Regions from separate parts of the Pseudomonas sp. MM211 genome, predicted to be linked through region 2. Evidence: predicted binding sites of a transcription regulator. Region 2 holds the regulator's gene; the other holds the start of a gene.
The links. Region 2 encodes sigma-54, which starts transcription at its own class of promoters, with help from an activator protein. Its sites were predicted from a motif close to ANTGGCATNNANNTTGCTNT; they were not measured.
Positions count from the first base shown of each region.

Region 1: a site for sigma-54 is predicted at 3,126-3,145, ahead of glnA (glutamate--ammonia ligase). Genes of this name have one in related genera too.

Region 1 covers NZ_CP081942.1:300,707-308,258, forward strand. Annotated here, with positions in the region: gene typA (translational GTPase TypA) at 1-1,280, opposite strand, end outside; gene thiI (tRNA uracil 4-sulfurtransferase ThiI) at 1,454-2,908, opposite strand; gene glnA (glutamate--ammonia ligase) at 3,239-4,645, shown strand; gene K5Q02_RS01355 (DUF4124 domain-containing protein) at 4,817-5,344, shown strand; gene K5Q02_RS01360 (DUF4124 domain-containing protein) at 5,350-5,976, shown strand; gene glnL (nitrogen regulation protein NR(II)) at 6,422-7,507, shown strand; gene ntrC (nitrogen regulation protein NR(I)) at 7,504-7,552, shown strand, end outside.
Region 2 covers NZ_CP081942.1:44,900-52,451, forward strand. Annotated here, with positions in the region: gene K5Q02_RS00215 (KpsF/GutQ family sugar-phosphate isomerase) at 95-1,069, shown strand; gene K5Q02_RS00220 (KdsC family phosphatase) at 1,069-1,590, shown strand; gene lptC (LPS export ABC transporter periplasmic protein LptC) at 1,601-2,170, shown strand; gene lptA (lipopolysaccharide transport periplasmic protein LptA) at 2,157-2,699, shown strand; gene lptB (LPS export ABC transporter ATP-binding protein) at 2,702-3,427, shown strand; gene K5Q02_RS00240 (RNA polymerase factor sigma-54) at 3,599-5,107, shown strand; gene hpf (ribosome hibernation-promoting factor, HPF/YfiA family) at 5,191-5,499, shown strand; gene ptsN (PTS IIA-like nitrogen regulatory protein PtsN) at 5,515-5,979, shown strand; gene rapZ (RNase adapter RapZ) at 5,999-6,856, shown strand; gene K5Q02_RS00260 (HPr family phosphocarrier protein) at 6,869-7,141, shown strand; gene K5Q02_RS00265 (ZIP family metal transporter) at 7,148-7,552, opposite strand, start outside.

The sequences.
Region 1 (7,552 bases), 260 kb from region 2:
CTTAGGTCACCCTTACGCAGGCCCATCTCTTCCATGACCTTGCCCTGAGCTTCTTCAGGGATGTCGATGGTGACGTTCTCGAACGGCTCCTGCTTGACGCCGCCCACTTCGCGAATGATCACTTCCGGACGACCAACGCCCATTTCGAAACCTTCGCGACGCATGTTTTCGATCAGTACCGACAGGTGCAGCTCACCACGGCCAGAGACCTTGAACTTGTCAGCCGAGTCGCCTTCTTCAACGCGCAGAGCAACGTTGTACAGCAGCTCCTTGTCCAGACGCTCCTTGATGTTACGGCTGGTGACGAACTTGCCTTCTTTACCGCAGAACGGCGAATCGTTGACCTGGAAGGTCATGGAAACGGTCGGCTCGTCGACGGTCAGCGGCTTCATCGCTTCGACATTGTTGATGTCGCACAGGGTGTCGGAGATGAACAGCTGATCCATACCGCTGATGCACACGATGTCACCGGCAGAGGCTTCTTCGACGTCAACGCGGTGCAGGCCGTGGTGACCCATCAGCTTGAGGATACGACCATTGCGGCGTTTGCCGTCGGCGTCGATGGCGACTACCGGAGTGTTCGGCTTGACGCGGCCACGGGCGATACGGCCTACACCGATGATGCCGAGGAAGCTGTTGTAGTCCAGTGCCGAGATTTGCATCTGGAACGGGCCGTCACGGTCAACTTTTGGCGCAGGTACGTTGTCGACGATCGACTGGTACAGCGGGGCCATGTCTTCAGCCATCTCGGTGTGGTCGAGACCGGCGATGCCGTTCAGGGCCGAGGCGTAGACGACTTTGAAGTCCAGCTGTTCTTCGGTGGCACCGAGGTTGTCGAACAGGTCGAAGATCTGATCCAGAACCCAGTCTGGACGCGCGCCTGGGCGGTCGACCTTGTTGATGACCACGATCGGACGCAGGCCAGCTTCGAAAGCCTTCTTGGTCACGAAGCGGGTTTGCGGCATCGGGCCGTCTTGAGCATCGACCAGCAGCAGTACGGAGTCGACCATCGACATCACGCGTTCTACTTCACCGCCGAAGTCGGCGTGGCCGGGGGTGTCGACGATGTTGATGTGGTAGCCGTTCCAGTTGATCGCGGTGTTCTTCGCGAGAATGGTAATGCCACGCTCTTTTTCCTGGTCGTTGCTGTCCATCACGCGCTCGTCGTTGAGCTCGTTGCGCTCCAGGGTGCCGGACTGACGCAGGAGCTTGTCGACCAGGGTGGTTTTGCCATGGTCAACGTGGGCAATGATGGCGATGTTGCGTAGATTCTCGATCACAGTAGTGGTCTCGTAGGTTGGGTCGGGCTACCCAGCAGTTGCATTCAGCGGCCCAACGCGAAAAATCGGGATTAAGGATAAAGGCAGAACGTTAACAATGTGTGGCGACAATGCCGCCGCGAATCGGGTCGGGAGGTCGGTGGCGGATACTGCCGCCATTCAGCCCAGGCGTTTTATGCCGGACGATAAACGCGCACATTGGCATGTCCCTCGCTCAGCAGGTGATGAGCATGCAAGCGGCTCATCACGCCCTTGTCGCAGTAAAGGAGGTACTGGCGGCTCGCATCCAGCTCCTTGAAACGGTTGTTCAGTGCATAGAACGGCATGGCCTGCACGTCGACGCCAGGCAGTTGCAGCGGCTCATCCTCGACCAGATCGGGATGACGAATATCGATGACCACATGGCTGGGCAGTGCCTCGGCCAGCTCCTCGACCTGAATATCCTGGCCCAGCTCTTCGATCACCCGATCTATCGGCAGCAGGCGTGCCCGCTCCAGCGCGCGCTCAAGCACCGCCATGTCGAACTGTTGCTCTTCATGGACGACGCGATGCGGCTTTGCCTTGGTGGTCGGGTTCACCGAGATCACGCCGCAGTACTCAGGCATGTGCCGGGCGAACTCGGCAGTACCGATGGCCTCGGCGGTGTCGATGATGTCCTGCTTGTGGCTGGCGATCAGGGGACGCAGCACCAGCTTGTCAGTAACCGAATCGATCACCGAGAGGTTTGGCAGGGTCTGGCTGGATACCTGGCTGATCGCTTCACCGGTGACCAGCGCATCGATCTGCAGGCGGTCGGCCAGTCGGCTGGCGACGCGCAGCATCATACGCTTGAGGGTCACACCCATGTAGCTGTTGTCGACCTTGCCGAGAATCTCGCCGAGCACTTCCTCGAACGGCACGCTGATAAACAGCACGCGCTGCGAGCGACCGTACTTCTGCCACAGATAATGGGCGACTTCCATCACACCCAGTTCGTGGGCACGACCACCGAGATTGAAGAAACAGAAATGGGTCATCAGGCCGCGACGCATGATCTGGTAGGCGGCGACGGTGGAGTCGAAACCACCGGACATCAGCACCAGAGTCTGCTCCAGCGAGCCCAGCGGATAACCGCCCATGCCCGGATGCTGATGATGAATGACGAACAGGCGCTGATCGCGGATCTCGATGCGCACCTCGACCTCGGGCTTCTTCAGATCGATACCCGCAGCGCCGCATTGCTGGCGCAACTGGCTGCCGACATGACGCTCGACATCGATAGAGGAGAAAGAATGCCGGCCACCGCGCTTGCAGCGCACCGAAAAGATCTTGCCCGGCAACAGGTCACCGTAATGAAGCTTGCACTTTTCGACGATATCGTCGAAGTCGCCCAGCGGGTATTCGTCGATCTGCAGAAAATGCACGATGCCCGGCACGCAGCTCAGGCGCTCCACGAGCTCGTGCAGAAGCTTGGCCTCGGTGACCTCGGTCTTCACTTCCAGATTGTCCCAGACACCGGTCACCTGCAGTTGCGGATCGAGATCACGCGTGACTGCACGGATGTTCTTGGCCAACTGCCGGATGAAGTTCTTACGAACCGGCGGGCTCTTGATGGTGATTTCCGGAAAGACTTTGACGATCAATTTCATGGGAGCAAATGTCGGGCACCAGTGCCTGAAAAACAGGGGCGCGGATTATAGCGGAAATTGCTCAAGCTTTGATCAAAAATCCTAAAACATTCCTGGCTCGCACCAAAGAAGTGCGCCATCTTATTTTATCGCACCAATAAGGAGCCTTCTCACACTCCGTCGATGCAAGGATACCCGCGCCAGCGCTGGTTTTCAGGGCATAAGCCCATCACGGGGCACTGGCATGCAAATTGCTCCCTTGTGAGGCAGGGTGTCCTGGCAGACCATCTTGCCCGGCGTCACGAACTCAAAGAAGGGTTAATAGAAGACCCTATCCACCTGGAGGACAACATGTCTAAGGCTGTTCAACTAATCAAAGAACACGACGTGAAGTGGGTTGACCTGCGCTTCACCGACACCAAGGGCAAGCAGCACCACGTGACCATGCCGGCCCGTGATGCCCTGGACGACGAATTCTTCGAAGTCGGCAAGATGTTCGACGGTTCCTCCATTCATGGCTGGAAAGGCATCGAAGCCTCCGACATGATCCTGCTGCCAGACGACAGCACTGCCGTTCTCGATCCGTTCACCGAAGAGCCGACCCTTATCCTGGTCTGCGACATCATCGAGCCGAGCACCATGCAAGGCTACGATCGTGACCCGCGCTCCATCGCTCGTCGCGCCGAGGAATACCTGAAGACCACCGGTATCGGTGACACCGTATTCGTTGGCCCGGAGCCAGAGTTCTTCATCTTCGACGAAGTGAAGTTCAAGTCCGACATCTCTGGGTCCATGTTCAAGATCTACTCCGAACAAGGCTCCTGGAACACCGACGCCGACATCGAAGGCGGCAACAAGGGCCACCGCCCAGCCGTTAAAGGTGGTTACTTCCCAGTTCCGCCGTGCGACCACGACCACGAAATCCGTACTGCCATGTGTAATGCCATGGAAGAAATGGGCCTGGTCATCGAAGTTCACCACCACGAAGTGGCGACTGCCGGTCAGAACGAAATCGGCGTGAAGTTCAACACCCTGGTAGCCAAGGCTGACGAAACTCAGACCCTGAAGTACTGCGTGCACAACGTGGCCGATGCCTACGGCAAAACCGCTACCTTCATGCCGAAGCCGCTGTATGGCGACAACGGCTCGGGCATGCACGTACACATCTCGGTTTCCAAAGACGGCAAGAACACCTTCGCGGGTGAAGGCTATGCCGGTCTGTCCGAAACCGCTCTGTACTTCATCGGCGGCATCATCAAACACGGTAAGGCCCTGAACGGCTTCACCAACCCGTCGACCAACTCCTACAAGCGTCTGGTTCCAGGCTTCGAAGCGCCGGTCATGCTGGCCTACTCGGCTCGTAACCGTTCCGCCTCGATCCGTATCCCGTACGTTTCCAGCCCGAAAGCCCGCCGCATCGAAGCTCGCTTCCCGGATCCGGCTGCCAACCCCTACCTGGCCTTCGCAGCTCTGCTGATGGCCGGCCTGGACGGCATCCAGAACAAGATCCACCCTGGCGACGCTGCGGACAAGAACCTGTACGACCTGCCGCCGGAAGAAGGCAAGCTGATCCCGCAGGTTTGCGGCAGCCTGAAAGAAGCCCTGGAAGAGCTGGACAAGGGCCGTGCGTTCCTGACCAAGGGCGGCGTGTTCTCCGACGACTTCATCGATGCCTACATCGAGCTGAAATCGGAAGAAGAAATCAAAGTGCGCACCTTCGTGCACCCGCTGGAATACGACCTGTACTACAGCGTCTAAGCCAGCCTCGCTGCGCCTAGCAGCGTGACGAAAAACCTCTCCGGTTTTGCCGGGGAGGTTTTTTTATGCCCTCCATTTCATGGGCAAGTGCAAATCCTCGAAGCAGCATGCTTGCCAGCACGTCGCCGCAGTGCAAGGCTACTCACATCATCCAGATCGGAGACCGGCCCAATGCGCCGTACGCTCGCTTGCCTGTTGCTGATACTGGCCCTGCCGGTCAGCGCACAGATCTACAAGTACACCGATGCCAACGGCAACACGGTGTTCACCAATCAGCCTCCCGAGGGCACCAAGGCCGAGAGTATCGAGCTGAAGCCGATCAATACCACGGGGCCGACAGCGGCGCCTGCGCAGCCCACCACGCCCAGACTGAGCGAGATGCCGCAAAACCCTTATCAGATGCTGGCGTTACGCGACCTGCCCAACGATGAAGCGATGCGCGCCAACAACGGCACCTTCTCGGTCGGCGTTACCATCGAGCCACGCCTGGGCCCAGGCCATAGCCTGCAGCTGATACTGGATGGGAAACCCTACGGCCCGCGTAGCAACGTGCCACGCCTGCAACTGAACGAAATTGATCGCGGCGAACACAGCCTGGCCGTTGCCGTCATGCAGGGCGAGCAGATCGTCCAGCAGAGCGAAACACGCACCTTCACGGTGCAACGCGTCAGCACCAACAGCCCGGCCCGAGGTAAGTGATCAACATGCGCGCCCTGCTTTTCGGTCTTCTGCTGATCGCCCTGCCCGGCTTCGCCCAGGTTTACACCTATGTGGATGCCGAGGGTAACCGTGTGTTCACCGACAAACCGCGAGACGGCAATGCCCAGCAAGTGCAGATGGCGCCCTCCAACCGTATCGAGCCACCGCAAGCGCGTAGCGTTGCGCCGACCACACCTGCTACGCCGCCGCTGCCAGTACTCAGCTATGAACTGCTGAGAATCACCATTCCGCAACCGGATGCGACCATCAACGACAACGCTGGCAACCTGATCGTCACCGTCAACAGTGAACCAGCCCTGCATCCAGGACACAGCTACCGCCTGCTGCTGGACGGCCAGCCAGCCGGAAGCGCCGGGCGCAGCCCGGTGTTCCCGCTGGAAGACGTCGACCGTGGCACCCACCAGATTGCCGTAGAAATCATCACCGAGGGCGGCATCATCGTCGAGCGCACGCCCAGCCAGCCCTTCCACATGAAGCGTGTTTCTCTGGCCCAGAAGCGCAAGGTTCGCCCCTGTGAAAAGGACGATTACGGCGTACGCCCGGAATGCCCGCTCAAGGACAAGCCCAAGGAAGAAGACAAGGGCATCATCAGCATCCTCCCCTTCCTGTAATTCTCCCGCCTGAACAAAGCGCTGCAGTTGGGCAGCGCCAAAACTCACTCGCCACGCACGCGCCTCGTTACAAAGCAGTTAGCACCAAAAAAGTGCACTGCGACGCACCGATTTCTATACTCGTCCCAAATTGGCACACAACGATTTTCATCGTTGCGCCGAAAAGTTGCCAAATCCGGCCCATTGCGCCTTTGCGCGCGTCTTTAGGGGGCTTTGGTTTGCTTCTTGCATTTTCTCTCGCACTGCCGGATGGCCCGAGGTGCGCCTCGCCCGCCATACCCAACCGGCCCTTCTGCTGCAAACCGCACGAGGAACGACTTTTGGCTGGCCCACACCCGCAACGAGACACGCCAAGCTGCGCCACGTTGCCAGACAACGGCCATCGCCTTGTCCAGACATCCCCTGTTGGCGGATGCGCTGAGGCCAAGCCCTTGGAGCTTGCCCGATGATAATCAATGAAGCCCTGCATCGCCTGCTGCTCGACAATCTGACCACAGCCACGTTGCTGCTCAATGCCGACCTGCGCCTGGAATACATGAACCCTGCTGCGGAAATGCTTCTGGCCGTCAGCGGTCAACGCAGCCATGGCCAGTTCATCAGCGAGCTGTTCACCGAAACCCGTGAGGCCCTGGGCGCTCTGCGCCAGGCGGTCGCCGAAGCGCACCCATTCAACAAGCGCGAGGCGCTGCTGACCACCCAGACCGGGCAGAGCCTGACCGTCGACTACGCCGTCACGCCAGTGCTCAGCCGCGGCGAAACCATGTTGCTGCTCGAAGTGCATCCGCGTGATCGCCTGCTACGCATCACCAAGGAAGAGGCCCAGCTCTCCAAGCAGGAGACCACCAAACTGCTGGTACGCGGCCTGGCCCACGAGATCAAGAATCCGCTTGGCGGCATTCGCGGCGCGGCCCAGTTGCTGGCCCGCGAGCTGCCGGAAGAAAGCCTCAAGGATTACACCAACGTCATCATCGAAGAGTCGGATCGCCTGCGTAACCTGGTCGATCGCATGCTCGGCTCCAACAAGCTGCCCTCCCTGGCGGTCACCAACGTGCACGAAGTGCTGGAGCGCGTCGCCAGTCTGGTCGAGGCCGAAAGCCAGGGCAGCATCGTGCTGGTGCGCGACTACGACCCGAGCATTCCAGATCTGGTCATCGACCGTGAACAGATGATTCAGGCCGTGCTCAATATCGTGCGCAACGCCATGCAAGCGATCGGCTCCAAGCCGGATCTGCGTCCCGGACGCATCACCCTGCGCACGCGTACCTTGCGGCAATTCACGATTGGCTACATCCGCCATCGCCTGGTGACCAAGATCGAGATCATCGACAACGGCCCTGGCATCGCGACAGAGCTACTGGAAACCATCTTTTATCCCATGGTCAGCGGGCGTGCCGACGGCACTGGCCTGGGCCTGGCGATCACCCAGAACATCATCAGTCAGCATCAAGGCCTGATCGAATGCGAGAGCCATCCTGGCAATACCGTGTTCTCGATCTTTCTGCCGCTGGAACAAGGAGCAACTCCGACATGAGCCGCAGTGAAACCGTATGGATCGTTGACGACGACCGCTCCATCC
Region 2 (7,552 bases):
GCTTTGCCATTTCGCAGCCACGCCATGGATGATGAGTCGCGGAGTCTTTCCCGCTATAATCCCTGTCTTTTTCGTACAGCAGCCCAAGCAGAGCATGAACCAGACCCGCGACCTGATTGATTCCGCACAGCGCACCATCCGTCTAGAGATCGAGGCGGTACAAGAGCTGCTGCCCCGTATTGACGCTGACTTCGTCAAGGCGTGCGAGCTGATTCTCGCCAGCAAGGGCCGTGTGGTGGTGGTCGGGATGGGAAAATCCGGGCATATCGGCAACAAGATTGCCGCGACCCTGGCCAGCACCGGCACTACCGCTTTCTTCGTGCACCCTGCTGAAGCCAGCCATGGCGACATGGGCATGATCACCCGTGACGACGTCGTCCTGGCCCTGTCCAACTCAGGCTCCACGGCCGAAATCGTGACCTTGCTGCCGCTGATCAAGCGCCTCGGCATCACCCTGATCAGCATGACCGGCAACCCCGAGTCGCCGCTCTCGAAGGCTGCCGAAGTCAACCTCGACACCCGCGTAGCCAAGGAAGCGTGCCCACTCAACTTGGCGCCGACCTCCTCCACCACCGCCTCCCTGGTACTGGGCGACGCCTTGGCCATCGCGCTGCTGGAAGCCCGCGGTTTCACTGCCGAAGACTTCGCCTTCTCCCATCCCGGTGGCGCCCTGGGTCGTCGCCTGCTGCTCAAAGTCGAGAACGTCATGCACGCTGGCGACAGCCTGCCCAAGGTCAATCGTGGCACCAGCCTGCGCGAAGCCCTGCTTGAGATGACCCAGAAAGGCCTGGGCATGACCGCCGTACTGGAAGACGACGGCCGCCTGGCCGGGGTCTTCACCGACGGTGACCTGCGCCGCGCCCTGGATAAAGGTATTGATGTGCGTGATGCGTGCATCGACGACGTCATGACGCCCAACGGCAAAACCGCTCGTGCTGATATGCTTGCCGCCGAAGCCCTGAAAATAATGGAAGACAACAAGATCAGCGCGCTGGTGGTGATCGATACCAGTGGTCGTCCTGTAGGCGCCTTCAACCTTGGCGATCTGCTGCGCGCGGGAGTGATGTGATGAACGACCTGCTGCAGCGCACTCACGCCATCAAACTGGCGATTTTCGATGTCGACGGCGTACTCACCGACGGCAAGCTGTACTTTCTCGTTGATGGCAGCGAGTTCAAGACCTTCAATACCCTGGATGGCCAGGGCATCAAGATGCTGATCAACTCTGGCGTACGCACGGCCATCATCAGCGGCCGCAAGACTCCCGTAGTCGAGCGCCGTGCACAGAACCTGGGTATCCAGCACTTGTACCAGGGCCGTGAAGACAAACTCGACGTGCTCGACGAACTGCTCGCCGAGCTGGGCCTCAGTTACGAGCAGGTGGCCTACCTGGGTGACGACTTGCCGGATCTGCCGGTAATCCGCCGTGTCGGCCTGGGTATGGCGGTAGCCAGCGGCAACGAATTTGTGCGCGAGCATGCCCACGGCGTCACACAAGCGCGCGGCGGCGAAGGTGCGGCACGCGAATTCTGCGAACTGATCATGCGTGGCCAGGGCACTCTCGAAGCCGCCCAAGCCGCCTACCTTTAGGGGTTTACTGATGTTGCGCAAATTCATCACACCCGTCCTGCTGACCTTCGGCGCCCTGCTGCTGGTGGCAGCCGGGTACTGGAACATCAACCCGGACAGTTTCTCCAGCGCCCCACAGCAGAGCGGCCCGGAAAATCCCATCGACTTCTACGCCGTAAATGCTCGCAGCGTGCAGTACCTGCCCGATGGCAAGGTGCAGAGCGACATGACCAGCGACCGCCTCGAGCACGTGCAAAGCACCGACATCACCCTGCTCACCGAACCGCGCATGAACCTGTTCCGCGGCACCGAACTCCCCTGGAAGGTACGCAGCGCCCGCGGTGAAGTAGGTCCCGATGGCGAAGAGGTCGAGTTGATCGACCAGGTTCGCGTTGAACGCACAGACGAAAAGGGCCGCGCCACTATACTTACCACCAGCCGCCTGACCGTATTCCCACAGAAGGAATATGCGCAGACCCAGCAAGCCGTTAGAATCGACGCGGCCAACGGGGTGACCACGGCACAAGGAATGAAAGCGTACTTGAATGACGGCAGGATGCTCCTGCAGTCCAACGTAAGAGGCCAGCATGAGGTTCGTTAAAACCCTCCCCCTACTTCTCAGCCTCGGCGCCACGCTCGGAAGCGCAAGCGCCTGGGCTCTGCCGAGCGACCGCGATCAACCGATCCGCGTGCAGGCCGACAGTGCTGAGCTGGACGACAAGCAAGGCGTGGCGGTGTACCGCGGCGATGTCGTCATCACTCAGGGCACTCTAAAAATCACTGGCGACACCGTCACCATCACCCAGAATGCACAGGGTGAAGTCGATGTGTTCACCTCGGTGGGCAAACCAGCCTATTACGAGCAGAAACCCTCGATCGACAAGCAAATCGTCAAGGCTTACGGCTTGACCATCCAGTACTTCGCGGCCAATGAGCGCATCGTACTGATCGACCAGGCCAAGGTGGTTCAGGAAGGCAACACCTTCGAAGGCGAGAAGATCGTCTATGACACCCAGCGCCAGATCGTCAATGCTGGCCGCGCCACGGGCAGCAACGTGTCGACCCCGCGCCCGCGTATCGACATGGTGATCCAGCCGCAGAAGAAACCCGCCGCCGAGCAGGGCCAATAACGATGGCGATTTTGAAAGCCCAGCACTTGGCCAAAAGCTATAAAGGCCGCCAGGTCGTTCGTGACGTCAGCCTGAGCATCGAAAGCGGCCAGATTGTTGGCCTGCTCGGCCCCAACGGCGCCGGCAAGACCACCTGTTTCTACATGATCGTCGGCTTGGTTCAGGCCGATCAGGGTCGCGTACTGATCGACGATCTCGACGTCAGCCACCAGCCCATGCATGGCCGTGCTCGCGCCGGGATCGGCTACCTGCCTCAGGAAGCCTCGATCTTTCGCAAGCTGAGTGTCTCCGACAACATCATGGCGATCCTGGAAACACGCAAGGATCTCAACCGCGCGCAGCGTCTGCAGGAGCTGGAAGGTCTGTTGCAGGAATTCCACATAACGCACATCCGCGACAACCTGGGCATGAGCCTCTCGGGTGGTGAGCGTCGCCGCGTGGAGATCGCCCGCGCCCTCGCCACTTCGCCGAAATTCATCCTTCTCGATGAGCCCTTCGCCGGCGTCGACCCGATCTCGGTCGGTGACATCAAGCAAATCATTCACCACCTCAAGGCCAAAGGCATTGGCGTGCTGATCACCGACCACAACGTGCGCGAAACCCTGGATATCTGCGAAACCGCCTATATCGTCAGCGACGGCCAACTGATCGCCGAGGGTGACTCCGCTGCGATCCTGGCCAACCAGGTGGTTAAGGAAGTTTACCTGGGCCACGAATTCCGCCTGTAACGGATTTCCCGCCGATGAGTACCCCTGAGAGCCTGTTACCCCACGACATGGTCGTAATGAAATGGTAACGGGCTCTAGGCAAAACACTCGGGTTCAGGCATATAATTTGCTTCCTAGTGGCGCTTTGGCGCCCTGTCGTGGATCGCGCACAGACGCCAGATAAGGTCTGCAATGAAACCATCGCTAGTCCTGAAAATGGGCCAGCAGCTGACGATGACACCGCAGCTGCAACAAGCCATTCGCCTGCTCCAACTGTCGACTCTGGATCTGCAACAGGAGATCCAGGAGGCACTGGAGTCAAACCCGATGCTCGAGCGTCAGGAAGAAGGCGACGACTTCGACAATTCGGATCCCATGGCCGACGGCGCGGAAAGTGCACCCACCGCGGCCGCCCAGGAAGAGAAATTTCAGGAGCCGACTTTCCAGGAAAACACCCAGACCGTCGATAACCTTGAAGAAGGCGATTGGGGCGAGCGTATCCCCAGCGAGCTGCCGGTCGACACCGCTTGGGAAGACGTCTACCAGACCAGCGCCAGCAGCCTGCCGAGCAATGATGATGACGAATGGGACTTCACCACTCGCACCTCCGCTGGCGAAAGCCTGCAGAGCCACATGCTCTGGCAGCTCAATCTGGCACCGATGTCCGACAAGGATCGCCTGATCGCCGTCACCCTGATCGACTGCATCAACGGTCAGGGCTACCTCGAAGAAACCCTCGAAGAAATCACCGACGCCTTCGACCCAGAACTCGATGTCGAGCTCGATGAAGTCGAAGCCGTGCTGCACCGCATCCAGCAGTTCGAACCGTCCGGCATCGCCGCCCGTGACCTGCGTGAATGCCTGCTACTGCAACTGCGCCAGCTGCCGGCCAACACGCCCTGGTTGAGCGAGGCCCTGCGCCTCACTGGCGATTATCTCGACCTGCTCGGCAGCCGCGACTACAGCCAGTTGATGCGCCGCATGAAGCTCAAGGAAGACGAGCTGCGCCCGGTCATCGAGCTGATTCAAAGCCTCAACCCGCGCCCTGGCTCGCAGATCGAATCAAGCGAGCCCGAGTACGTGGTGCCTGACGTGATCGTGCGCAAGCACAACGATCGCTGGCTGGTAGAGCTCAACCAGGAAGCCATGCCGCGCCTGCGCGTCAACGCACAGTACGCAGGCTTCGTGAAACGTGCCGACTCCAGCGCCGACAACACCTTCATGCGCAATCAGTTGCAGGAAGCGCGCTGGTTCATCAAGAGCCTGCAGAGCCGCAACGAGACCCTGATGAAGGTCGCGACGCAGATCGTCGAGCACCAGCGCGGCTTCCTCGACTACGGCGACGAAGCCATGAAGCCGCTGGTGCTGCATGACATCGCGGAAGCAGTAGGCATGCACGAGTCGACCATCTCACGAGTCACCACCCAGAAATACATGCATACACCGCGTGGCATTTACGAGCTGAAATACTTCTTCTCCAGCCACGTCAGCACCTCCGAAGGCGGCGAATGTTCCTCCACCGCGATTCGCGCGATCATCAAAAAACTGGTCGCTGCGGAAAATGCGAAAAAGCCATTGAGCGATAGCAAGATCGCTGGTTTACTGGAAGCACAGGGCATTCAAGTGGCGCGCCGCACAGTCGCCAAGTACCGTGAATCGCTCGGTATAGCGCCTTCGAGCGAACGCAAACGGCTGATGTAAGGTGCCCTTGTAGCAATATGCCCCAGTGTTCCTGCGGCAGGCCCAACGCCTGCCACTCACACACGGCAACAAGGAGAAGCGGTATGCAAGTCAACATCAGTGGACACCAGCTGGATGTGACAGACGCACTACGCAGCTACATCGAAGAAAAGCTCGGACGTCTCGAGCGGCACTTCGACAAGATCACCAACGTGCAGGTCATCCTGGAGGTCGAGAAGCTCAAGCAGAAAGTCGAAGCTACCTTGCATATCGCCGGAGGCGAAGTGGTGGCCAATGCCGAGCATGAAGACATGTACGCTGCAATCGATCTACTGACCGACAAACTCGACCGCCAACTCATCAAGCACAAGGAAAAACAGCTCGACCGCCAGCAGGGCGCAATGGCCCGCTGACCTCGTCCTTCTCCTATGATCCGACTTGAAAATATCCTGACCCCCGGCCGTTCCCTCGTGAACGTGCCGGGTGGCAGTAAAAAGCGTGTACTCGAACAGATTGCTGCCGTGATCGCGCGCGACTTGCCCGATCTCGATGGCCAGACCATCTATGCAAGCCTGATTGCCCGTGAAAAGCTCGGCTCGACCGGTTTTGGTAATGGCATCGCCATCCCTCACTGCCGCCTGCCCGGCTGCAGCTCACCGATCAGTGCACTGCTGAAACTCGATGCTGCGGTCGACTTCGACGCTATCGACGGCGCGCCCGTCGATCTGCTGTTCGTGCTGCTGGTGCCCGAAGCGGCGACCGATGAGCACCTGGAACTGCTGCGCCAGATCGCCAGCATGTTCGACCGCGAGGACGTTCGCGAGCGACTGCGCCAGGCTCAAGACAGTGAGTCGCTGTACCAGACCGTAGTGAACGTGCAGAACGGCCAATAGCCCTACACAGGATGAGCCCATGCGCCTGATTATCGTCAGCGGCCGTTCCGGCTCAGGCAAGAGCACCGCTCTCGACGTGCTCGAGGACAACGGTTTCTATTGCATCGACAACCTGCCTGCCGGCCTGCTTCCCGAGCTGGCCGAACGGGCGTTGTTGCATACCGAGCTATTGCACCCGCAAGTGGCGGTGTCGATAGACGCACGCAACCTGCCTAGCCAGCTCAAGCGCTTTTCCGAACTGCTTGATGAAGTGCGCGGCCGCAACATCCGTTGCGATGTCCTGTATCTGGATGCCAGCGAAGAAACCCTGCTCAAGCGCTTTTCGGAGACGCGCAGACGTCACCCGCTGACCAACGACCAGCGCTCGCTGGCCGAAGCCATGGTCGACGAGACCAAACTGCTCAGCCCGATCATCGACCGTGCCGACCTGAAGATCGACACCACTCACCTGAATCTTTATCAGTTGCGCGACACCCTCAAGCTGCGCCTGCTCAACCAGCCGGAGCCGGGCACTGCCTATCTGATCGAATCCTTCGGTTTTAAACGGGGAATGCCGGTGGATGCAGACCTGGTGTTCGACGTACGCTGCCTGCCCAACCCCTACTGGAAGCCTGAACTGCGTGACTTCACCGGCCTCGAACAGCCCGTAGAGGAATACCTGGCCGCCCAAGAGGACGTCCAGGACATGTACCAGGACATCTTCACCTACCTGCACAAATGGCTGCCGCGCTTCGCCGCCAGCAACCGCTCCTACGTCACCGTTGCGATTGGCTGCACCGGCGGCCATCATCGTTCGGTGTACCTAGCCAACCGCCTGGGGCATGCCCTCAAACCGCTGCTGAAGAACGTTCAGATCCGCCACCGCGACCTCAGTTAAGGAATTGCCGCGATGCCCGCCTGTGAAATCACCATCATCAACAAACTCGGCCTGCACGCGCGTGCGGCCGCCAAGTTCGTCGGGGTCGCAGGGCGTTTTCCCTGCCAGGTGAGAATCGGGCGCAGCGTCGAGAGCCTGGTAGATGGCAAGAGCATCATGGCGGTGATGATGCTCGCCGCCGGCAAGGGCACCATCGTGCATCTGGCGACCGAGGGCGAGCGGGAAGAGGAAGCACTGCAGGCGCTGATTGACCTGATCAATAACTACTTCGACGAAGGCGAGTGATCGCCCTCAGACGTTCAGGGCATTGCCCACAGCCAACATCAGCACGAACCCCGACGCAAAACCCAGTACGGCCGGTGGCATGTCACTGCGTCGATACAGCTTGGGAATGATCTCGCGTATCACCACCAAGAGCATTGCCCCCGCCGCGATCGCCAGCCCCCAGGGCAGCAACTGCAACGACACGCCGACCAACCAGGCCGAAAGCAGCGCGAACATCGGCTCGACCAACCCGGAGGCGGCGCCGCAGAAAACCGCCTTCCATCGCGACATTCCCGCCCCCGCCAGCACCAGGGCGATAATCAGCCCCTCGGGCACGTCCTGCAACGCAATCCCCAGCGCCAATCCATCGGCATTCGACAGATTGGCCGCGGCCGCCACACCGACCGCCATTCCTTCCGGCACGTTGTGCAG